Regions from separate parts of the Streptomyces sp. FIT100 genome, predicted to be linked through region 2. Evidence: riboswitches for the same ligand, from Rfam matches in the RefSeq annotation. Region 2 holds a riboswitch; each other region holds the start of a gene.
What was found. A riboswitch is a leader RNA that binds a small molecule or an ion and turns the genes downstream of it on or off. The one in region 2 is predicted to bind cyclic di-AMP.

Region 1: linked by a shared signal. The riboswitch ahead of KK483_RS16355 (M23 family metallopeptidase) and the one ahead of KK483_RS21895 (C40 family peptidase) in region 2 are both predicted to bind cyclic di-AMP.
Region 3: linked by a shared signal. The riboswitch ahead of KK483_RS03105 (C40 family peptidase) and the one ahead of KK483_RS21895 (C40 family peptidase) in region 2 are both predicted to bind cyclic di-AMP.

Annotation. Positions count from the first base shown of each region.
Region 1 is NZ_CP075715.1:3,682,772-3,690,490, forward strand. Features, by position in the region: gene lhgO (L-2-hydroxyglutarate oxidase) at 1-59, shown strand, start outside; gene trmB (tRNA (guanosine(46)-N7)-methyltransferase TrmB) at 131-922, shown strand; gene KK483_RS16345 (PrsW family intramembrane metalloprotease) at 1,103-2,419, shown strand; gene KK483_RS16350 (aldo/keto reductase) at 2,459-3,403, opposite strand; gene KK483_RS16355 (M23 family metallopeptidase) at 3,648-4,706, opposite strand; cyclic di-AMP (ydaO/yuaA leader) riboswitch at 4,718-4,853, opposite strand; gene KK483_RS16360 (PP2C family protein-serine/threonine phosphatase) at 5,102-6,187, opposite strand; gene KK483_RS16365 (MerR family transcriptional regulator) at 6,438-7,223, opposite strand; tRNA gene KK483_RS16370 (tRNA-Met) at 7,351-7,424, opposite strand; gene KK483_RS16375 (DUF5988 family protein) at 7,585-7,719, opposite strand, start outside.
Region 2 is NZ_CP075715.1:4,819,281-4,826,999, reverse strand. Features, by position in the region: gene pcrA (DNA helicase PcrA) at 1-1,713, opposite strand, end outside; cyclic di-AMP (ydaO/yuaA leader) riboswitch at 2,047-2,211, shown strand; gene KK483_RS21895 (C40 family peptidase) at 2,210-3,409, shown strand; gene KK483_RS21890 (hypothetical protein) at 3,637-3,990, opposite strand; gene KK483_RS21885 (C40 family peptidase) at 4,252-5,313, shown strand; gene KK483_RS21880 (response regulator transcription factor) at 5,320-6,018, opposite strand; gene KK483_RS21875 (ATP-binding protein) at 6,015-7,301, opposite strand; gene KK483_RS21870 (PspC domain-containing protein) at 7,518-7,719, shown strand, end outside.
Region 3 is NZ_CP075715.1:742,013-749,731, reverse strand. Features, by position in the region: gene bioB (biotin synthase BioB) at 1-606, opposite strand, end outside; gene KK483_RS03120 (8-amino-7-oxononanoate synthase) at 755-1,912, shown strand; gene KK483_RS03115 (ATP-binding protein) at 2,354-2,794, shown strand; gene KK483_RS03110 (DUF6328 family protein) at 2,909-3,496, opposite strand; gene KK483_RS03105 (C40 family peptidase) at 3,578-4,054, opposite strand; cyclic di-AMP (ydaO/yuaA leader) riboswitch at 4,058-4,213, opposite strand; gene KK483_RS03100 (hypothetical protein) at 4,580-4,888, opposite strand; gene KK483_RS03095 (ClpP family protease) at 4,895-5,530, opposite strand; gene KK483_RS03090 (hypothetical protein) at 5,710-6,036, shown strand; gene KK483_RS03085 (alpha/beta hydrolase) at 6,048-6,734, shown strand; gene KK483_RS03080 (DUF3592 domain-containing protein) at 7,009-7,218, shown strand; partial or broken gene KK483_RS35440 (IS630 family transposase) at 7,527-7,697, shown strand.

The sequences.
Region 1 (7,719 bases), 1.1 Mb from region 2:
CGGCCTCCCTCCCCATCGGCCGCGAGGTGGCCCGAAGGGCCCTGGCCCACCTGGCCTGAGCCCGGACGGTGGCTGCGGCCCGGGACAGAGCCCCCGGGGAGCGCGGGACGCGCCGTACAATCGGGGCATTGTGTCTGAGTCCGAGAACGTCACCACCAAGGTTCCCCGCCCCAAGACCGAGCCGCGTTTCCCGGGTGGTCCCGCGGCCGATCCGGCCGGGTCCCATCACGAGCGGCGGATCCGCAGCTTCCAGCCGCGCCGCAGCCGGGTGACCGCCGGGCAGGGCGAGGCGCTGCTGCGGCTGTGGCCGACGTGGGGGCTGGACATCGACGGGCGGAGCACCCTCGATCTCGACGAGATGTTCGGCGGGCTCCCGGTCGTCCTGGAGATCGGCTTCGGCATGGGCGAGGCGACCGCCCAGATGGCGGCCGCCGACCCCCGCACCGGCATCCTCGCGGTCGACGTGCACACGCCGGGCCAGGGCAATCTGCTCGGCCTCGCCGACCGCATGGGGCTGAGCAACGTCCGGGTGGCCAACGGCGACGCGATCATCCTGCTCCGCGAGATGCTCACCCCGGACGCGCTCGACGGGCTCCGTGTGTACTTCCCGGACCCGTGGCCCAAGAAGCGCCACCACAAGCGGCGGCTGATCCAGCCCGAGTTCCTGACGCTCGCCGCGAGCCGGATGAAGCCCGGCGCGGTGCTGCACTGCGCGACCGACTGGGAGCCGTACGCCGAGCAGATGCTCGAGGTGCTCACGGCGCACCCCGGCTTCGAGAACACCCGGGAGGACGGCGGCTACGCTCCCCGTCCCGCCTTCCGCCCGCTGACCCGGTTCGAGGGCCAGGGTCTCGACAAGGGCCATCTGGTGCACGATCTTCTGTTCCGTCGCACCGCCCGCGCCGGCGACCGACCCGGCTGACCCGGCTGACCCGACCGACCCGACCGACCCGGCTGACTCGACGGCGCCGACCGCGCCGACCGCGCCGACCGCGCCGCCTGGCTGACCCGGCTGAGCCGACGGGCCGCCTCACTCGGACGCGTAACCACGTCGCGCACTGTCAGTGCGCCTCGTTAGGGTCGATGCGTGTCCCACCGGCCCATGCAGCAGCTTCCTGCGGCTCCGCACCCCGTCGTTCCGGCGTGCGGCGAACAACCGCTGTTCGACGCCGTTCCGGAGCGCACGCACTGGCGCTACAAGCCGCGCCGCGCCTTCTGGCGCAGCAAGGCCCTGCGCGTGGGGGCCGTATTCACGCTGCTCGCGCTCTGCGGGCTCGTCCTCCTCGCACTGGTGCGCGAGGAGACCGGCACCGAGGGCTTCCTCGTCGGCCTCGGCCTCGCCGTGCTGCCGGTGCCGCTGCTGATGGCGGCGTTCCGCTGGCTGGACCGGGTCGAGCCGGGCCCCTGGCGCAATCTGATCTTCGCCTTCGCCTGGGGCGCCTGCGCCGCCGCGCTCGTCGCCATCATCGCCAACTCGTTCGCGACGCAGTGGATAGCCACCGCGACGGCCGACCCGGCGTCCGCGGACACGATCGGGGCCACGGTCATCGCACCGGTGGTGGAGGAGAGCGCGAAGGCGGCCGCGATCCTGCTTCTCTTCCTCTTCCGCAGACAGGACTTCACGGGGCTCGTCGACGGCGTCGTCGTGGCCGGTTTCACCGCGACCGGCTTCGCCTTCACCGAGAACATCCTCTATCTCGGCACGGCGTTCGGCGAGGACCAGGAGTTCGGCCACTCCGGCTTCGCGTCCGTCACCGCGGCGACCTTCTTCGTACGGATCGTGATGTCGCCGTTCGCGCACCCCCTCTTCACCGTGCTGACGGGCATCGGCTTCGGCATCGCGGCGAACACACCGCACCGGCGCAGGTTCGTCAGGACCGTGCTGCCGCTGCTCGGCCTGGCGATGGCGATGGCGATGCACGCGCTGTGGAACGGCTCCGGGGTGTTCGGCCCCTGGGGCTTCTACGCGGTGTACGGGGCGTTCATGGTCCCGGCCTTCGGGCTGCTGACCTGGCTGGCGATCTGGACCCGCCAGCGCGAGCTGCGCACGGTCGCGACGCACCTGCCCGCATACGCCGCCGCGGGCTGGCTCTCCGCCGCCGAGCCGTTCGCCCTCTCCTCGATGCGGGCGCGCACGATGGCCCGTGACCTGGTGGGCCGCGCTCACGGTTCGGCAGCCGCCCGCACCGTGACCGAGTACGAGGCGTTCGCGACCTCGCTCGCCTTCCTGCGCCACCGGGCCCACCGCGGCACGGCGGGCCCGGACTTCGCCGCCCGTGAGCAGGAGCTGCTCCACCACCTCTGGCAGCGCAAGCACGTCGCGTCCCCTGCTCTCACCTACGCGGCCGGGGCGACGGGGCGGGTCCGGCTCCCGCCGCCGTATCTGGACTACGGGAGCTACAACCCGTACCGCTGGTAGCGCCCGGCCGGGCGCTACCAGCACCGGGCAGGGGTGGGTCTACGCCGACGCCGCCGTCAGCCGCGCAAGCTCGTCCTCGGCGAGCTCCAGCTCCGCGACCGCGACCAGAGCCGGCAGCTGCTCCACCGTCCGTGCGGAGGCGATGGGCGCGACGACGGTCGGCCGGGACGCGAGCCAGGCGAGGGCGACCGTCGCGACCTCCGCACCCCGGGCCGCGGCGATGTCGTCGAGCGCCGCCAGCACCCGCCGGCCGCGCTCGGTCTCCAGGTGCTGGCCGGCGCGCTGCGCCCGAGCGCTGTCGACCGCCTTCCCTTCCCGGTACTTGCCGGTGAGGAATCCGGAGGCCAGCGCGGCGTAGGGGACGGCGGCGAGGCCGGCCCTGGCGGCCGTGTCCTGGAGCTCGCCCTCGTAGGCGTCACGCGCGACCAGGTTGTAGGGCGGCTGGAGGACGGCGTAGCGGGCCAGGCCCTCGCGCTCCGAGAAGTCCAGCGATGCCTGGAGCCGCTCGGCGGAGAGGTTGGACGCGGCGATGGCGCGGACCTTTCCGTCCTTCACCAGGCGGTCGAGGGCCGTGATGATCTCTTCGACCGGTACGGAGACATCGTCGAAGTGCGTGTAGTACAGGTCGATGTGGTCGGTGCGCAGTCGGCGCAGCGAGTCCTCGGCCGCCGCCTTGATCGTGGCGGCGGAGAGCCCTTTGTGCTGCGGGTGCGCGCCGGCCTTCGTGGCGACGACGACGTCGGCGCGGTTGCCTCGCAGGGCCATCCAGTTGCCGATGACGGTCTCGGATTCGCCGCCCTCGTTGCCGGGGACCCATGCCGAGTACGCGTCGGCGGTGTCCACGAAGTTGCCTCCGGCCGCCGCGTACGCGTCGAGCACGGCGAAGGACTCCGACTCGTCGGCGGTCCAGCCGAAGACATTGCCGCCGAGGGCGAGCGGGAAGACGGACAGATCGGACGAGCCCAGCGGGCGCAGTGACGTCATGCCTGCCCAACGACTCCCTGCCCGCCGAGATTCCGGAATCCGCCCGTCCACTGCCGCCTCACGCAGCGGCCCCGACCTCAACTCCCAAGGCGCCACGAAGCCAAGGAGCCAAGGCTCCAGGGACCCGAGGGTCGGGCTCCAGTGCCCGGCGCCTCAGGGACCCAGAGACGCAAGGACCCAGGGACCAGAGGGCTGGGCAGGACCCAGCGCCTCAGGGAACCCAGGGACTCAGAGACCCAGAGACTCAGATGCTGATGCCCTTGTCCCGCAGCCACGCCGCCGGGTCGATCCCGTCGCCGCCCGCCGTGTGCACCTCCAGGTGCAGATGCGGTCCGGTGACATTGCCGGTGGCGCCGACGCGGCCGATCGTGTCGCCCGTGGTCACCGCCTGTCCGGCGGACACGGTCATCGACGACAGGTGGGCGTACCAGATCTCGGTGCCGTCCTCGAGCTCCAGCACCACGCGGTAGCCGTACGAGCCGGACCAGCCCGCGGACTTGACGGTGCCGCCGTGGACGGCCTTCGCCGGGGTGCCGGTGGGGGCCGCGAAGTCGAGGCCGGTGTGGTAGCCGGAGGACCACATGGACCCGGCCTGCCCGAACGTGGAAGTGATCGTGTACGAGGACGTCGGCAGGGAGTAGCTCGCGGCGAGCTTGGCCAGCCGCTCGGCCTCCGCCTTGCGCGCGGCCTCCTCCTCGGCCTTCCGCTTCGCCTCGGCGGCGGCCTTCTCCGCGGCGGTCTGCTGGGCTCTCGCCTCCGCCGCGGCCTTCTCGGCTGCGGCCTTCTCCGCGGCGGCCTTCGCCTCGGCCTCGGCTTCGGCCCGCTGCTGCTCGGCCTGCTGGAGAATCCGGGCGCGCAGGGCCTCGCCTGCGCCCGCCCCGCTCTGCTCGCTGCTGCTCGCGGACGCCGTGTCGGCGACGGAGAGCGCGGTCAGCGGCGCGTCGTTGCGGTCGCCGTCCTCGTCGTCGGAGTCGTCCGCCACCAGGGAGCCCACGCCGGGCAGGGACTTGGCGTCGGGGAGTTTGTCCGTGATGGTGTCGGGCAGGGAGATGGAGACCGCGGGCTTGTCCTGCGCGGTGGCCATGCCGCCGGCGCCGACCGCGGCGATGACGCCGACTCCGAGGACGGTGGAGCTCCTGGCAAGTCCGTTGCGCTGCTTGACGACGCGGTGCCTGCCGCGGACCGGGCGAACGGTCTCCTCGGTCGGGTTCCATTCCTCCGCCCCGGCGGCCGGGGCCCACGCGTCGGCGGGCATCCACTCGGTGTTGGGGGGATCTTGGAGGGCAGGCTCGTTGGACGCCACGGAGGCGTGCTCCTTTCCTTCCTTCTCGCCTACCGGGTTAGCTGACGGGTTCGGAGCAGGAAGGTCTCCTACGAGCACCGCGAAGTGCCCGATTCACCCCAATTAGTGGTTCCCCGGTTCCCTTTCGGGATTCGGCGCGTGCGCACGGTGCCGTCTCTTGCGACGGCTGGGACGACCGCGCTGCGTTATCGAACGTTAATAGACGCGGGGGTCGTATTCCAAGCCGTTCCGACTGATCGTTAACGACTTTGGCCAGGACTTATCCTTCACAAGCGGGGACAATCGGGCGAGTTGACCCCAGCTCATTCCGGCCAGTACATCTGACGGTGCATCAAATGTTATGCGGAGGGCTCTGCTTCGATTACACAGGGTCGCAAGCATGCCCTCGGGGCGGGTCACGGCACCACCGGCATCGTCCGGCGCCGCTCCGGCTGCCGGTCCCCGGGCCGGCTGACCGCCAGCAGCGCCATGTCGTCCGTCGACCGGCCGCCCGTATGGCGGCGTACGTCGGCCACCAGCGCGTCCAGCAGCTCGTCGGGGCCGGGGAAGATCCGCCCGCCCAGCCGGCCGCCCGGATCGTAGAAGGCGCCCTGCGCGTCACGGGCCTCCGTCAGTCCGTCCGTGTAGAGCAGCAGAGTGGCTCCGGACGGGAACGCGGCCTCGTCCGCGCGGTCCGGCCACGAGCCGAGGTCGCCCATGCCGAGCGGCAGCGCCCGTTCGGCCGGTTCCAGCGTCTCCAGGGCGCCGTCCCCGTACAGCACGTACGGCGGCGGATGGCCGCGGTTGACCACCCGGACGTGCCCGTCCCCGCGCGGGATCTCGGCGAGCACGGCGGTCGTGAAGCCCTCGAACGCGTCCAGCCCGGAGCGCCGTGTGCCCTCCCGCGCGAGCGCCCGGTCCAGCCGCTGCGCGACCCCCTCCAGCGAGGACTCCTGCTCCGCCGCCTCCCGGAACGCGCCCAGCACGACGGCCACCGCCTCGACCGCGTCCAGCCCCTTGCCCCGTACGTCCCCGACCACCAGCCGCACCCCTAACGGGGTGTCCTGCACGGCGAACAGGTCACCGCCGATGGACGCGTCCGCCTGCGCCGCCTCGTACCGCGCCGCGATGTGCAGCCCGCCGATCCGCTCGGCCGGCGAGGGCAGCACCGCCCGCTGGGCGGCCTCCGCGACGACCCGCGCCGAGGCCAGCTGCTCGCCGCTGCGCCGCACGACCTGGTTGATGAAGAGGGCCAGCACGGAGACCGTGAACACGGTCAGCAGCTCCGTCACCGCCGGGATCTCGCTGGTCCTCTCGTTGTACGCGTGCAGCGCGGCCACCGTCCCGACGGCGGCGACGCCCGTCATGAGCGTGTACAGCGGGGAGAAGAAGGGGGCGGCGACCAGGGGCGCGGCGGCGAAGAGGGGGGAGGCGGTGAACGAGGCGGGGGTGCCGAGGTCGAAGAAGACGCCGGCAATGATGATCAGCACGGGCAGCGCCATGACGACCCGGCGGCCACCGTCACGCCGCGGCCCTCGCTCGTCGTCGCCGCCTGCTCGCTGCCCCACCAGTGGTCTCTCCTGCCAGGTCCGCCAGGTCCCGCCCACGGCTGCGGACGGTACCCCGCCCCACTCAGGCTGGCGGCAGCCGCGCCGTGGTGCGACTCGCCGTCGGCCAACCGGGCTAGGTGGTGTCCGCGGTCACCAGGGGGCCCTCCTGGTGACCGGGCGTGAGCGGTGCGCGCCCGCCGGCTCAGTCGTCGCCGCTGCCGCTGCCGGCACCGCCGTCGGTCTCGTCGGCGAGGTTGCGTTCCGCGTACACCTTCATGGCATCACGGACGAAGACCGCTGTCCCCTCGCCGTGCCGGTCGTAGTTCGCCGTGAAGCGCGGGTCGGCGACGTACATCTCGCCGAGCCCGATGATGTACGGCTTCGTCGGCGTGACCGTCACCGACAGCCACTCGATGTGCCTCCGCGCGATCGCCTGCGCCTCCTCGCTGTCCGGCGCGAGGCCGTCCTTCCGTGCCTGGGCGAAGTCGCGGGCGATCCCGGCCTGCCGGTCCTGGAACTCCTGCTTCTCCGCGGCGCTGAGCGAGCGCCACCAGCGGTCACCCTTCTCGTACGCCTCGCGGCCCCAGCGCTCGGTGACCTCCGCCTCGTACCGGGTGTGGTCGAAGCCGTCGAAGACTTCTTCCGCCATCAGTTCCTCTCCTCTCTCCGTGCGGTCGAGAGTGGTCCGCACCGAGGCGATCTGCCGCCCGATGCGCTCCCGCTCCTGCTCCAGCAGCCTCAGATGGGTGCGCAGGGCGGCGGCCGTGTCCCGCTGTCCTTCCAGGACCTGCGCGATCGCCGGCAGGCCGAGGCCCAGCTCGCGCAGCAGCAGGATGCGCTGCAGCCGGACGAGGGCGTCCTGGTCGTAGTAGCGGTAGCCGTTGCTGCCGATCCGGCTCGGCGTGAGGAGCCCGAGCTCTCCGTAGTGCCTGAGCGCTCGGCTCGTCGTGCCGGCCTTCCTGGCGATTTCCTGGATCGACCACTCCATGACCCTCACGCTAGAACTTGACGTTGCGTAAAGGTCAAGCGAGCCGTCTGGCGAAACCGCGAGAACGGGAGAATGCGAAAATGCCGAAGGCCCGGGACCTGATCGGTCCCGGGCCTTCGGCCTTCAGTAGCGGGGACAGGATTTGAACCTGCGACCTCTGGGTTATGAGCCCAGCGAGCTACCGAGCTGCTCCACCCCGCGTCGGTAAACACCACCTTACGCCATCCGGAGCAAGATCAATTCCACTTTCGCCGCCCGGGTCGTCCAGAACGCCCGGCCACGGCCGGCGCCCGGGTCGTCCAGAACGCCCGGCCACGGGCGGCGCCCCCGCCCCAGGCCCCCACCCAGTCCCCCGGCGCGCCTACTCGGCGACCTCCGTCCGCTCCCACCACTCGTACACGGTGACCCGGCCCTCCGGGCTGTCCTCATGGCGCGTCGTGGCCTTGAAGTGCTCGTAGCCGCCGCGATGCGGAATCTTCAATTCCTGGCCAGGGGG
Region 2 (7,719 bases):
CTCGGCGAGGTAACCGGTCCGTTCGAGCACGGCCTCCAGGACCGTCGCGGGGCCCGCACCGGACTCGACGATCGTGCCGAGCTCCTCCATCAGCGTGTTGAACCGCTTCACGGCGTTCGCGGAGCGGGCCGCCATGCCGTACGCCTCGTCCACGCGGCGCAGCGCCTGCGGGAAGGTGATCTTCTCGCGCAGCGCCAGCGCGTCGACCATCGCCTCGGCGCGCTCGCCGATGCCGCGCTTGGGCACATTGAGGATGCGGCGCAGCGGGACGTTGTCCTCGGGGTTGGCGAGGACGCGCAGGTAGGCGAGGACGTCCCGGACCTCCTTGCGCTCGTAGAAGCGCACGCCGCCGACGACCTTGTAGGGCAGGCCGACGCGGATGAAGATCTCTTCGAAGACGCGGGACTGGGCGTTCGTCCGGTAGAAGACCGCGACGTCGCCGGCCTTGGCCTCGCCCGCGTCCGTCAGCCGGTCGATCTCGTCGGCGACGAACTGGGCCTCGTCGTGCTCGGTGTCCGCGACGTAGCCGGTGATCTGGGCGCCTGCGCCCGCGTTCGTCCACAGGTTCTTGGGGCGGCGGCTCTCGTTGCGCTCGATCACCGCATTGGCGGCCGACAGGATCGTCTGCGTCGAGCGGTAGTTCTGCTCCAGCAGGATCGTCGTAGCCTCCGGGTAGTCCTCCTCGAACTGGAGGATGTTGCGGATCGTGGCGCCGCGGAAGGCGTAGATCGACTGGTCGGCGTCGCCCACGACGCACAGCTCGGCCGGGCCGAGGTCCTCGTACCCGGGGCCGACCAGCTCGCGCACCAGCGTGTACTGCGCGTGGTTGGTGTCCTGGTACTCGTCGACCAGGACGTGGCGGAACCGGCGCCGGTAGTGCTCGGCAACGTCCGGGAACGCCTGGAGCAGATGGACCGCGGTCATGATGATGTCGTCGAAGTCCAGCGCGTTGGCCTCGCGCAGCCGCGCCTGGTACATCCGGTACGCCTCTGCCAGCGTCTTCTCGAACCCGTCGGCGGCCTGGTCGGCGAAGGTCTCCTCGTCGATCAGCTCGTTCTTCAGGTTCGAGATCTTGGCGCTGAACGACTTCGGGGGGTAGCGCTTCGGATCGAGGTCGAGGTCGCGGCAGACGAGGGCCATGAGCCGCTTCGAGTCGGCGGCGTCGTAGATCGAGAAGGACGACGTGAAGCCGAGCCTCTTGCTCTCCCTGCGCAGGATGCGGACGCAGGCGCTGTGGAAGGTGGAGACCCACATGGCGTTGGCGCGCGGGCCGACGAGGTGCTCGACGCGCTCCTTCATCTCGCCCGCGGCCTTGTTGGTGAACGTGATCGCCAGTATCTGACCGGGGTGGACGTGGCGGGTCGCCAGCAGATGGGCGATCCGGTGGGTCAGCACCCGGGTCTTGCCGGAGCCGGCGCCGGCCACGATGAGCAGGGGCGAGCCGGTGTGGACGACGGCGGCGCGCTGCTGCTCGTTCAGGCCGTCGAGCAGTGCGGCCGGGTCCACGGCGGGGCGGTGCGCTCCGTCCCGGTAGTAGGCGTCCCGGGCCGGGGGCACGTCGAACTTCCCCTCGAAGAGGTCGTGCGGGACCTCCTCGCGGGGCCCGTGCTCGTCCGGCTCGTGGAGCTCGTCGTGCTCGGGCGGCGGGGGCTCCTCCGGTCCCGAGGTGCGCCGGAGGTCCGCCAGGAAGCTGTCGTCAAAGAGGCTGCTCATCGCTTTACGAGTCTAGGCCGCCGCACTGACACTCCGCCGCCGCCTTGGCGACAACAGGTCCCCTCCCGCCGCGACCGGTCCGCGGTCCGGCCTGCCGCCCGGTCCGCCGTCCGGTCCGCCGTCCGGTCCGCCGTCCGACCCCTGTCCGGCCTGCTGCCCAGCCGGCCGTGCGGCCGCTTCCGGCCGGGCACGCTGCGTGGCGCAACGACCACGGCACGCTAAGGTCACGAAAATGTATCGGACATATCGCGCATCGTCCTTCACATGGGCCCCACACTTTGGCTAGCGTGCACGCCCAGGCGGCCCGAACCCCCTTGGCGACCAACGCCGATCGGGCAGCCCACGCCGAATCCGGACTTTCCGCAAGGAAGTTCGGAACCGGGGACCCACCATGCGCAACTGGGGTGAATCGGGCCAAAGTCAACTCGGCCCGTAGGACAGCCTTCCGTTCCGTCCGAACCCGACAGCTAACCCGGTAGGCGGTCGACGGAAGGAGATGGCGGCCTTGGCGTCGCATCGCAAGACCCGTACCCGTACACGTCCCCGTACGAAATCCCCCGCCGTCGGGTTCACGACGGCCGCCCTCGCGGGCATGACCCTCCTCTCCACCCAGAGCGCCCAGGCCGAGCCGCGGCCCAGCGTCGAAGAGGTCCAGAAGAAGGTCGACGACCTCTACCGGCAGGCGGGCAGTGCGACCCAGCAGTACAACAAGGCCAAAGAGGAGACCGCGCAGCAGCGCCGCGAGGTGGGCCAGATCCTCGACGACGTCGCCAAGCGCACCGAGTCGCTGAACGAGGCGCGCCGCACGCTCGGTTCGTACGCGGCGGCGCAGTACCGGACCGGTGCGGTCACGCCGACCGCGGCGCTGCTCTTCGCCGACAGCCCGCAGGCGTACTTCGACCAGACCCATCTGATGGACCGGCTCTCCGACGAGCAGCGGGGCGCCGTCGCCGACTTCGAGAAGCAGCAGGCGGCGGCCGCGAAGCAGCGCGCCAAGGCGACGGAGAGCCTGGAGACGCTGACCGCCTCGCAGCAGTCGCTGCGCACCAGCAAGGAAGCCGTCCAGAACAAGCTCGCCGAGGCGCGGACGCTGCTGGCGGAGCTGACGGCCGAGGAGAAGGCGCGGCTCGCGGAGCTGGAGCGCAAGAAGGCCGAAGAGGCCCGCCGCAAGGCCGAGGAGAGGGCCAGAGCCGAGGCGGAGGCGAAAGCCAAGGCCGAGGCGGAGGCGGAGGCCGAGCGCCGGGCACAGGAGCAGGCGCAGCAGGAGGAAAGCGCCGGGACCGGGACCGGTTCGGGTACGGGTACCGGTACCGGCACGGGCAGCTCGACCGGCTCCGGCACCTACGCCGCCAAGGCCGAGAAGGTCCTCGCCTTCGCCCGCGCCCAGATCGGCAAGCCGTACGTCTGGGGCGCGACCGGGCCCAGCTCGTTCGACTGCTCCGGCCTCACCCAGGCCGCGTGGAAGGAGGCCGGCGTCGAGCTGCCCCGCACCACGTGGGACCAGGTCGAGGTCGGCACGCGCGTCGCCACGGCGGACCTGCTCCCCGGTGACCTGGTCTTCTTCTACGACGACATCAGCCACGTCGGCATCTACATAGGCGACGGCAAGATGATCCACGCGCCGAAGCCGGGCACGAACGTCCGCGAGGAGTCGATCTACTACATGCCGATCTACGGGAGCGTCCGACCGGCCTGACGCCCTGTCGTGCGCGAGACGCGTGACTGACCCCCGGCCGCGGGCGGCCGGGGGTCAGTCACGTCTCCGGACGGGCTCGGTCACGTTCCCGGCCGGGTGTCACGTCCACAACGTCGCGATGCTGCAATTCCCGGGGGACAACCCCCGGACCCCCGGCCCGGTGTCACGTCCACAACGTCGCAATGCTGCAATTCCCGGGGGACAACCTCCGGCCCCCCGGCCGGACGTCACGTCCACAACGTCGCAATGAAAATGTTCGCCAGCGTCAGGCCGCCCACCGCCGCGAACGCGCCCTTGCCCACCGTCTCCTCGTCCCGCTTGACGTAGACCAGGGCGAGGATCACCACCAGCACCGCCAGCTTGATCCCGACCTTCAGGTTGTTCACCGCCTGGTCGTCGGCCTGGTTGAGCCCCACCAGCGCCACGCCCGTGACCAGCATGGTCAGCGCACCGTGCAGCATCGCGGGCGTGAAGCGCGCCGTTCCCTCGCCCATCGACTTCATCTGGGTCAGGAAGCCGCCGAGCAGCGCCGCGATACCGATGATGTGCAGGGCGACAAAGACATTGATGAGTACGTCCATGGCACCGGAGCCTAGCCGCACGGTCCGAAAGCGACCCCGGCGGTCCGACTCCCGCCAATAACGGTCATGGTGGCGCCTCGCCCCGCCCGGCAGGTTTAGCGTCCTCCCCCAGGTGACCGACTCCCCACCGCCGCCGGCAGCAGGGCGGAACGGTCGGCCACCACGCCGATGGATCCGGCGGCGGTCCGCCTCCCCTGGGCGGTCCGCCGCCGGACCGTACCGCACGATCCACCTGCCGGACTCCGGAAGGACTGGCCCCTCGTGGCAGCGCACCGCAAACCCAAGCAGCAGCGCACGTTCGGCGGATCGGCCGGGCGCACCGCGCTCACCCTCGCGCTGGCCGGTGCCGCGACCGCCACCGCCTTCGACGGCTCCGGGCACGCCGAGCCGCGCCCCACCCCCGAGCAGTTGAAGGCGAAGGCCGACAAGCTCTACCAGGAGGCGGAGGAGGCCACCGAGAAGTACAACGGCGCCAAGGAGGCCGCCGGCCGGGCCCGGAAGGCGGCGGAGGAGCTGCGCGACGAGGCGGCACGGCGTACGGAACGGCTCAACGCCTCCCGCAACGCGCTGGGTTCGATAGCCACCGCGCAGTACCGGGCCGGCGGTCTCGACCCCGCCGTGCAGCTCGCCCTCGCCGCCGACCCGGACAGCTATCTGGCCGGCGCGGAGCTGGTCGAGCGGGCCGGGGCCCGGCAGGCGGCCACGGTCACCGGGATCCAGCAGCAGGCGCGGGAGCTGGCGCAGCTGCGCACGGAGGCGGGCGAGCGGCTCGCCGAACTTCAGGCGCACCAGGCGGAACTGGCCCGGCACCGCACGACGGTACGGCGCAAACTCGCCGCCGCTGAGGCGGTCCTGGCGCAGCTCACCGCCGACCAGCGCACCGCGTACGCCGCCCAGGACGGGGCCTCGGGCTCCCGGGCCGCTCGCGACGCCGGCCGCAGCGGCATCCCCGCCGCCCCGGTCCCGGCGCCCAACCCCCGTGCCGCGCAGGCCGTCGCGTACGCCTACGGGGCGCTCGGGAAGCCGTACGTGTGGGGTGCGACCGGGCCGTCCTCGTACGACTGCTCCGGGCTCACCCAGGCCGCCTGGCGCTCGGCCGGGGTGTCCCTGCCCCGGACGACGTACACGCAGATCAACGCGGGCCGCAGCGTGCCCCGCTCCCAGCTGGCGCCCGGGGACCTGGTCTTCTTCTACTCCGGCGTCTCGCACGTGGGGCTCTACATCGGCGCCGGGCAGATGATCCACGCCCCGCGGCCCGGCGCACCGGTCCGCATCGCGCCGATCGACCAGATGCCCTTCGCCGGCGCGACCCGGGTCGCCTGAGCCCCCTCAGACGAGCCGGCGCGCCGTCGCCCAGCGCGTCAGCTCGTGCCGGTTCGACAGCTGGAGCTTGCGCAGCACCGCCGACACATGTGACTCGACCGTCTTCACGGAGATGAAGAGCTGCTTGGCGATCTCCTTGTACGCGTATCCGCGCGCGATCAGCCGCAGCACCTCCCGCTCCCGCTGGGTGAGCCGGTCCAGGTCCTCGTCGACCGGCGGCGCGTCCGTCGACGCGAAGGCGTCCAGCACGAAGCCCGCCAGCCGCGGCGAGAACACCGCGTCCCCGTCCTGCACCCGGAAGATCGAGTCGACGAGGTCGCTGCCGGTGATCGTCTTGGTGACGTAGCCGCGGGCGCCGCCCCTGATCACGCCGATCACGTCCTCCGCGGCGTCCGACACCGACAGCGCCAGGAACCGCACCGGGTGCTCCCCCGCCATCAGGCCCGCGCAGCGGCGCAGCACCTCCACGCCGCCGCCGCCCGGGAGGTGGACGTCGAGGAGCACGACCTCGGGGCGGGTCGCCGTGATCACCGTGACGGCCTGGTCGACGTCGGCGGCCTCGCCGACCACCTCCACGCCCGTCTCCTCCGTGCGCCCGATCTCGGCCTGGACGCCGGCGCGGAACATCCGGTGGTCGTCGACGAGCACGACCCGTACGCGGCGCTCCGTGGCCCGCTGCTCCTGTGCGTCGGTCTGCTCGGTCATCCGTCCGCCCTCTCCCTCTCCCGCTCCATCTCGAGCTCCACCTCCGTGCCCCCACCGGGCACGGACCGCAGCCGCGCCGTCCCGCCGTTGCGCTGCATACGCCCGATGATCGATTCTCGTACGCCCATCCGGTCCTCCGGTACCGCGTCCGGGTCGAAGCCGGGCCCCCGGTCCCGGACGGAGACGAATACCGTACGGCCCTCGACCTCCGCGTAGACCTGGACGGCGCCCCCCTCGCCACCGTACTTCGCCGCGTTGACCATCGCCTCGCGTGCGGCCTGCATCTGTGCCGTGAGCTTCTCGTCGAGCGGGCAGTCACCGACGACCACGACCTCCAGCGGGACGCCGTGCTTGTCCTCGACCTCGGCGGCCGCCTTCTTCACCGCCTCGGCGAGCGTCGTGGGCTCCTCGTCCTCCTCCTTGCCGGTGCCCTCCGGCCGGTACAGCCAGTTCCGCAGCTCGCGCTCCTGGGCGCGGGCGAGCCTGCGCACCTCGCCCGGATCGTCGGCGTTCCGCTGGATCAGCGTGAGGGTGTGCAGTACGGAGTCGTGGACGTGGGCGGCGACCTCGGCCCGCTCCTGGGCGCGGATGCGCATGAGCCGCTCCTCGGAGAGGTCCTGGCCCATCCGGACCAGCCACGGTCCGGCGAGCAGCCCGACGCCGGCGATGACGGCGAGCGCCGCGGTCAGGACGTTGCCGAGCTGGGCCGCCGAGCCGCGGACGACCACGAAGAGGGTGAGCCCGAGGCCGACCAGGGCCACCCCGGCGAGACCGCGCGCCAGCTGGAGCAGCCGGCGCCGCCGGCCGTCGCCGGTCCACCGGGCGCGGCGGGCGTTGTCGGCCTGCCGCCACACGAGGACGACGCCGGCGCTTATCAGCAGCACCGGCCACACGTAGCGGTTGGCGCTGCCGCCCATGTCGACGTTGCCGACGAAGACGACGGCGCCGATCACCAGGGCGATCAACGCGAAGAGCTGGCCCTTGTCGGGCTTGCGCAGCCGCCGTCTGCCGTCCGGCGTCGTCTCGAAGACCGGTTTGGGCTCGGCGGACCTGCCCCCTACACCGAGCGGGACGACGATCCAGAACACCGCGTACAGCAGCGCGCCGAGACCGTCCGCCATGAAGAGGCCGAGGAAGACGAGCCGCACCCAGATGACCGGCAGTCCGAGGTGCCCCGCGAGCCCGCGCGCGACGCCGCCCAGCCACCGGCCGTCGGCGCTGCGGTACAGCTTGCGGACGGGCGGCTCTTCGGAGTCGGGCACTCGGGTGGCGGCGGCTGGCATGCCCCGATCGTCACACGGGCGTACGGGCCGGGGCATCAGGGCCGTCCCTGAGACCGACCCTGAACCGCCGGTGCCGGGCCCTGGACCGCCGGGCCCGGCCCCGATCCGCCCGCGCCGCCCCGGAGGGACCCCGGGGATCGGCGCGGGAGCAATATCAGGGAAGGGCCAGGGTCGGGTCCGGTGCCACCGGGGGTCGCGGCCGGTCACCATGGAGTCATGACTCAGCCGACCGCCCCGCCACCCGGGCCACCCGCGCCGCCACCGGAGCAGCAGTCCCCGCCTGCCCCGCTGCTGCGCCGGTCCCGGCGGCAGAAGGTGGTGGCCGGGGTGTGCGGCGGCCTGGGCCGGTACTGCGACATCGACCCGGTGATCTTCCGTATCGCCATCGGGGTGCTCACCGTGACCGGCGGCATCGGCC
Region 3 (7,719 bases), 4.1 Mb from region 2:
GCAGGCCGACAGACCGGCGGCGTGGGCCTTCTGCACGGTGTCGACCCGGTCGGCGTACGTGTGGGTGGTCGTGATGTCCCCGTACGTCCCCTCGGACGTGTTGAGGTTGTGGTTGTACGCGTCCGCGCCCGCCTCGCGCAGCCGCTCCGCCTGGCCGTCCGAGAGCAGCCCGAGGCAGGCACACACCTCGACGCCCTCGTTCCGCTCCTTGATCGCCTCGATGGTCTGCGAGACCCGGTCGACGTCCCGGTCCGTCGGACCCCGGCCGCTCGCGACGAGGCAGACCCGCTTCGCGCCGCCCGCGACCCCCGCGGCAGCCGCCTGTGACGCCTCGTCCGGCTTCAGCCAGGTGTACTTGAGGATGTCGGCCTTGGAACCGAGCCGCTGGGAACAGTACGAGCAGTCCTCGGGACACAGCCCGGACTTCAGATTGACCAGGTAGTTGAGCTTCACCCGCCGCCCGAACCACTGGCGGCGCACCTTTCCGGCCGCGGCCACCACTTCGAGCAGTTCGTCGTCGGAGGTCGCCAGCACGGCGAGCGCTTCTTCGCGGGACGGCAGCTCACGCCGCAGCCCCTTGTCCACCAGCGTGTTCAGGAGGTCCATGGCGCTGATCCTCGCTTACCGGACACCCCCGGGCCAAGGAGGAACTCGACAACACGCGCCGAACAGGGTGTGTGCATGGCCACACTCTGACCTCAGCTGTCCCGGGCTAGTGTCTGTGCGCTGCCTACAAAAGGACCGGACCACCCTCATGTCGCAGTCCCAGCCCCAGGATCCCTTCGAGTGGACCGCCGAAGCGGCGCGCCTGCGCGCGGACGCCGGACTCGTACGCGCGCTGCGGCCCCGCCCCGCCGCCACGGCACTGCTCGATCTCGCGAGCAACGACTACCTCGGCCTCACCCGCCGGCCGGAGATCACGGCGGCCGCGGCGGAGGCCGCCCTGCGCTGGGGCGCGGGCGCCACCGGCTCCCGGCTCGTCACCGGCACCACCGAGCTGCACACCGAACTCGAAGGCGAACTCGCCGAGTTCTGCGGCTTCGAGGCCGCGCTGGTCTTCTCCTCCGGGTACGCCGCCAACCTCGCCGCCCTCACGGCGCTGAGCACCCATGGCTCCCTGATCGTCTCCGACGCGGGCAACCACGCGTCCATCGTCGACGGCTGCCGGCTCTCCCGCGCCGAGACGGCCGTCGTGCCGCACGCCGACCCCGAGGCCGTACGCAAGACGCTCGACGCCGATCCGGGACGGCGCGCCCTCGTCGTCAGCGACTCGGTCTTCTCGGTGGACGGCGACGCCGCTCCGCTCACGGACCTCGCCGACGTGTGCGGCGCCCATGGCGCCGCACTGGTCGTCGACGACGCGCACGGCTTCGGGGTGCTCGGCGACGGCGGCCGGGGCGCGCTGCACGCCGCGGGCCTCGCGGGCTCGACGGGTGTCGTGGCCACGCTCACCCTCTCCAAGTCCCTCGGCAGCCAGGGCGGTGCCGTCCTCGGCCCGGCGCGGGTCGTCGACCATCTCGTCAACGCCGCCCGCACGTTCATCTTCGACACCGGCCTCGCCCCGGCCGCCGCGGGCGCGGCACTCGCGAGTCTGCGGCTGCTGCGCCGGGAACCGGAGCTCGCCGGGCGGGCGCGCACCGTCGCCACCACGCTGTACGAGCGGCTGACGGACGCCGGGCTGACCGCGGCACGCCCGGACGCGGCGGTCGTCTCCGTACAGGCGCCGTCGCCCGAGGCGGCCGTGCGATGGGCCGCGGACTGCCGGGCCGGCGGGCTGGCCGTGGGCTGCTTCCGGCCCCCGTCCGTCCCGGACGGCATCTCCCGGATCCGGCTCACCGCGCGGGCCGACCTCACCGACCGGCAGATCGACGACGCCGTCGGCGTGATCCTTCGGGCCGCACCGCCCCGCTGAACCCGGTCGGGCCCCACCTCCACCAGCGAGTCCAAGGCCGCCGGAGGCGTCCCGTCCGGCGCCGAACGCGCCACCGCACGCGCGGAGTCGGCGCCCGGAGCAGCTCCGGCAGGGTCGAGCTGTCCGGCGTGCGCGCCGAACCCGCCCGTGCCGCCCGGCCGATGGAGTCCCCGCGCGAGCCGCGGCCCGCGCATGGCAGGGCAGCCCGGGGCAGGGCAGGGCGACCCGGGGCCACCGGGCGTGCGGCCAAATACGCTCTCGCGTCGCAGAGTTCACCGCTTCGAGCGACAGATCCCTGCATACCCGGGTGGATCGCCTCCAACGGCGGTGGCAAGGGTGGCAGTCTGGCGCCCAGCGCAATCCGAGGCCGCGCCGGCTCCTCATCCGCTGCGTGTCGCCACGTACCGGCAACCGGCCCCGGTGGGAAAGGGACAGCTCGCCATGGCAGACCTCCAGGAAGCCTCCGTCACTCTGCCGAGCGATCCCGCCTCGGTCTCCGCCGCGCGGAGGTACGTCAGCGGCGTCCTCGCCGAATGGGGCCTCCCCGGGGAGGCGGACACCGCGGACACCGTCCGGCTGATCGTCTCCGAACTCGCCACCAACGCGGTGCAGCACACCTTCGGCCAGTCGCCGACCTTCACCGTCGCCCTCCGCCTGGTACGCGACGAGCAGCTGCGCATCGGCGTCACCGACAGCCACCCCCGCTGGCCCCAGCGCCTCCCGGCCGCGGTCCAGCAGGACAACGGCCGCGGCATGGTCATCATCCGCTGGCTCACCGCGGAGTACGGCGGCCGCCTGTCGGTGACCCCGACCCCCGAGGGCGGCAAGACGGTGTGGATCGCCCTTCCGTGGACACCGTTCCCGGGGCCTTCCGGCGGTTGACGTACGGGGGCGGCGGCGCCTCAGGGGGCGGCGGCCCCGTATCCGAGGCGGTGGCCGCACATCTCGGGCGTGACCCCGCCCGCCCGTGTGCCGTGCGGCGTGTGCCGTGCGGCGTCAGCGGACGGACCCCGACCGCTCTCGGTCCGGCCCCGGTGACGGGTCCGCCGACCCTTTGAGCCTCCGCCGTATCATCGCGGGCAGGACTCCCCAGAGCACGGCGCAGACGAGCAGCGTCGCCACGGCGGTGACGATGCCTTCGGGCGTGCCGTGCACGACGTCGACGACCAGCAGCACCGCGGAGGCGAGCGCCGGCGCGAGGACCGCGAGGCCGGCAGCGGCCAGTCGCGAGGAGACCGTCACGATCTCCGGTTTGGCGCCCTGCCGGAACAGGCCGCGATGGACCGCGGCGGGCGCCGTGAACAGCACCGCGGCCAGCACGGACAGCAGCAGCGTGGTCACGTACGTGCCGCGCTGGAAGGAGTCGAGCCGGGGGAACGCGGCCGTGAAGGCGATGGTCAGCAGGAAGGCGAACAGGATCTGCACGCCCGTCTGGGTGACCCGCAGCTCCTGGAGCAGCTCGGCGAAGTTGCGGTCGGCCCGCTCGGGCTCGGTCTCGTCACGCTCGGTGCCGTCCGGGGGGAGCTCCCCGGTGCCGTCCGGAGGGGGATCGTTCCGCGGGGTACGGGGGTCGGTGTCGGGCATACCGTACGAGTTGCCCGTACCCCGCGGAACATGCCGGTCTCCTCGGCTTGCGGCTTGCGGCCTGCCGGCCGACCACGAGGGTCAGCGGACGCGGCCGTACCGGACGTTCTTGGCCCAGATCTTGCTCAGCTTCACGACGGAACCGGTCTTGGGGGAGTGCCACATCTTTCCGTGGCCGGCGTAGATCCCCACGTGGTACACGGCGCCGCCCCAGTGGAAGAACACCAGGTCGCCGACGCTGCGGCGGGAGGCGGGGATGTGGCGGGTGCGGTTGTACTGGGCCTGGGCCGTACGCGGCAGGCGCTTGCCGGCCCTCTTGAAGGCGTACTGCGTCAGCCCGGAGCAGTCGAACCGGTTCGGGCCCGTGGCGCCCCACCGGTACGGGGATCCCCTCTTCGACGCGGCCACCTTGAGGGCCTTCGCCGCGTGTCCCGAGGCGGCGTGGGCCTCCGCCGTGCCGCCCGGTACGAGCAAGGAGCCGCCGACGGCGGCGATGGTCAGAGCCGAAACGGCACCCGTCCGGGACAGCAGGGACGGAAGTTGTGTCTGCGCAGCCATGCGCAACCCTTCGTCAGCCGCCTGTGAAGGATGACCTGTCGGGTTCGGGCCTGCGAAGACGCCCGGCCGCGGAAGCGGCTTCACCCCGAGGACCGGTCGCGGGTGGCGGCCGGCCCGTACTGCATGGGTCCTCCACTCCTGCCGAAGCACTTCATGTCGACCAGGCATCCGGTGCGGCGGCAGGACTCGGCGTCCGCCCGGACCGCCCCGCCGTGGTGGCGGGGGCTTGTCGTCCCAGGGATCTTGACTCATTCCGTGCCGGATTTCTGGTTGGAAACGACGATATGTGAGGCTCCTCACGGCTGATCCGTTCGAGTGGAGACGGCCGTTCGGCCGAGGTCGAGTGGCGCGGGAACGAGCGCCGTACCAGCAACGGAACGGCCGACTCCACCGGATGGACCAACCTGCGGCGCAACTCGCAGCCACGCAAGCCGATGCCACGTCTGCCCCGGATGGGCGACACCCACTCGTACGCCTTGTGGCCCAGCGTGGCGCGCCGCCACGGCGCGTCGGGGTGCCGCGGCGTCAACTCGTGGACTCGGGCGGGAGGGTGATCCGCGCGGCGCGCCGCTCCCCGTCCAACACCCGCAGGGCACGGGCCAATGTGGGCGTGTGCAGCTCGTTCTCGCCCCGTGCGTGCATCAGAGCGAGCGAGTCGCGGAGTGCGGCCGCCCGAACGGCCAGCGCCTGTGCGGCGCGCAGCGCGCCGTAGGTGCGGGTGGCCCGGGCCGGATTGATCCGTCCCAGCTGGTCGACGACTTCGAGCCAGCAGTCGATGAACTCGCTTTCGGCGCGCGTCAGTGCGGGCAGCGGTGGAGGCTCCGGAGGCAGCACGGGCCGTCACCGCACCAGCGGCGAAGCGGCGGACGCCTTGCGGTTCTTGATGATGTGATCGATCAGACCGTAATCCCTGGCCGCTTGGGCATTGAACACCGTGTCGCGTTCGAGGTCGGCGGCGACACGCCCGGAGCTGTGACCCGTGTGGCGAGCGAGGATCGTGGTGATCTGATCGCGCAGCCGCAGCAACTCCCGCGCCTGGATGTCCAGATCGGTCGGCTGTCCCTGTACGGGCTCGGGCAGCGCGGGCTGCTGGACGACCACCCGGGCGCCGGGCAGGGCCATGCGCTTGCCGGGCGTGCCGGCCGCGAGCAGGACGGCGGCGGTGGAGGCGGCCTGGCCGAGGCAGGTCGTCGCGATGTCGCACCTCACCACCTGCATGGTGTCGTAGATCGACGTCATGGCGCTGACGCTGCCGCCAGGCGAGTTGATGTAGAGGCTGATGTCCTGGTCAGGGGCGTCGTACTCGAGGTACAGGAACTGGGCGATGAGGTCGTTGGCCGAGGTGTCGTCGACGGCGCTGCCGAGGAAGACGATCCGCTCCTGCAGGAGCTTCGAGTACGGGTCGAGCGAGCGGAAGCCGGAGCTGGTGCGCTCGGTCAGCTCGGGCAGGACGTAGCGGGCGGAAGGCCGGTTCATGGCGTACCTCTCCTCGGGGCGCGAGTCTCTGTAAAAAATGTACAGGACGTACAGATAATTATGGTGAGGGAGTTGCGCTGTGGGGTGGAGGGGGCAGGAAGCCCGGGGGAGTGGCGGCTGCGCGGCGTCGGGGCCGTCCTCCCCGCGCCTGCGGCTCTCGGGGTGTGGTCGGCTCAGCCGTGCAGGGCCTGGAAGGCCTGGTCCACCAGCGTGGGCAGGTCTTCGGTACCGTCGCTGTCCATTGCCGTTCAGGATTCCGGCTGCCGGCCGCGCGCCTGTGCCGCCTGATCTCGCCGAATCCCACCAGCAGCGTCGCGACGTTCAAAGGGAAGGCGATGGTCGCGGCGATCGCGGTGATTCCGGTGGCTCAACGGATGACCGCCACGACAACACGTTCAACCTCATCGGCCCAACAATTGGGATGGGGGGACACGCCCGGCCATCACGCAAGAATAGGCACCAAACGTGCAATGTGGTGCAATTTTTCGTATTTGATCTCTCTGTAGGAGGAAATGCCATGGCGGGCAAGCCCAGCATTGTCTTCGCCCACGGACTCTGGGCGGATGGGTCGTGCTTCAACAAGCTCATCCCCACGCTCCAGGCTGAAGGGCACGAGGTTTTCGCCTCACAGCACGGCCTCGACTCGCTCGAAAGCGACGTCGCGTGCGTCAACTTCACGCTCAACCACGTTCCCGGCCCGATCGTGCTGGTCGGTCACTCCTACGGTGGGACGCTGATCACCAAAGCGGGCACCCACGACCGCGTCGGCGCTCTGGTGTACATCGCCGCGCTCGCCCCGGACGAGGACGAGACGTCGCAGGAGCAGCTGGACAAATTCCCCCGCACGCCCATCTTCGAGCACGTGGACGTTGCTGACGGCCGCGTGTGGCTCAAGCCCTCGGGCGTCCCGCACTTCTGCGGCGACCTCCCGGAAGCGGAGCAGAAGCTCGTCCTGGCGACGGGCGCTGTGCCAGTGGCGGACCTGTTCAACCAGCAGGTTCCCGGCACCGCCTGGCGGACGAAGCCAAGCTGGTTCATCGTCGCCAACAACGACCGTACCGTGCACCCCGACCTGGAGCGGTCCGCCGCCGAGCGCATGGGCGCCAATGTCCGTCCCGTGGACAGCAGCCACGTTCCCATGCTCTCGCATCCTGACTTCGTCCTCGATGTGATCCGTGAAGCCGCGGAGTCCCTCGACGCGTAGGGCCTGTCCGATGGGTCGGCGAGCCTGCCGTGCCTGGCCAGTTGACTGCACTGACTCGGTTGACTGGCTCGACTCGGCGAAGGCCCATCAGGGGCGGCAGTCGTGTGCGAGACGGCTGAGGCGACAATCGGCGCTTCGTGGCCCGAGCCACGACAACGTAGGCCCGAGAAGTCGGTGTGCCCGCGCACCTTCGTGAACCGTCGGGTTGTGTGCCGCGTCCTCCTGATGCGCGGCCCGTGCCAGGCGGCGCTGTGCGAGGGAGAGCAGGGGACGGATGACGGGTGAACGGCCCGTCAGGTTCCGGCCACCGACGACGGCGACGGGGCTGGACCTCGGAACCCATGTGCCGGTCGCCTACCTGCCCGAAAGGCCGAAAAGCGCACGGGTGTTCACCTGGAAGTACCGCCTGCATGAGATCGTCGGCCTGTTCTTCGGAGCCGTGATCTTCCTCGGCGTCGCGGCTGGGTGCCTGCTCACGCGCTGAGCTTGTTCTCCCTCCTCGTTCTGACCGACGGATCCACCGCCAGACCCGTCACGGGACCCACCGGACACGCCCTTACGAACTCGTGCCTGGTTGCAGGTGGCACGTCGAAGGCTGCGGATTCGCCGCCGTGTTCACGCTCGCGCACCGCGGTGCATCATGGCGGTCTGCTGATGGGAGAGCAGTGCGGCGACGGCTTGGACGATGTCAGTGGCCGGCCAGCCTGAATATGCCTCCACGTTGGTTATCGTCGGTCTTGCTCACCCGACGGGCCTCTCTTCGGGCTCAAGCTGGACTGTGCCGTCGGCTTGCAGTTCACCGTCGCCAACTCCAGCCACCGCAACCACCCCGCGCAGCCCCGGGCACTTCACGCCTACCTGCGGTGGCGCGACGCGAACGCCCGCCACCCCGATGTGCTGACCTGGCAGGCCTCGAGATCGTCGCGAGCAATCCACGCTCCGGGCTGCCCTGCTGGGTACTGACCACACTCACGCGGGGAGCTTT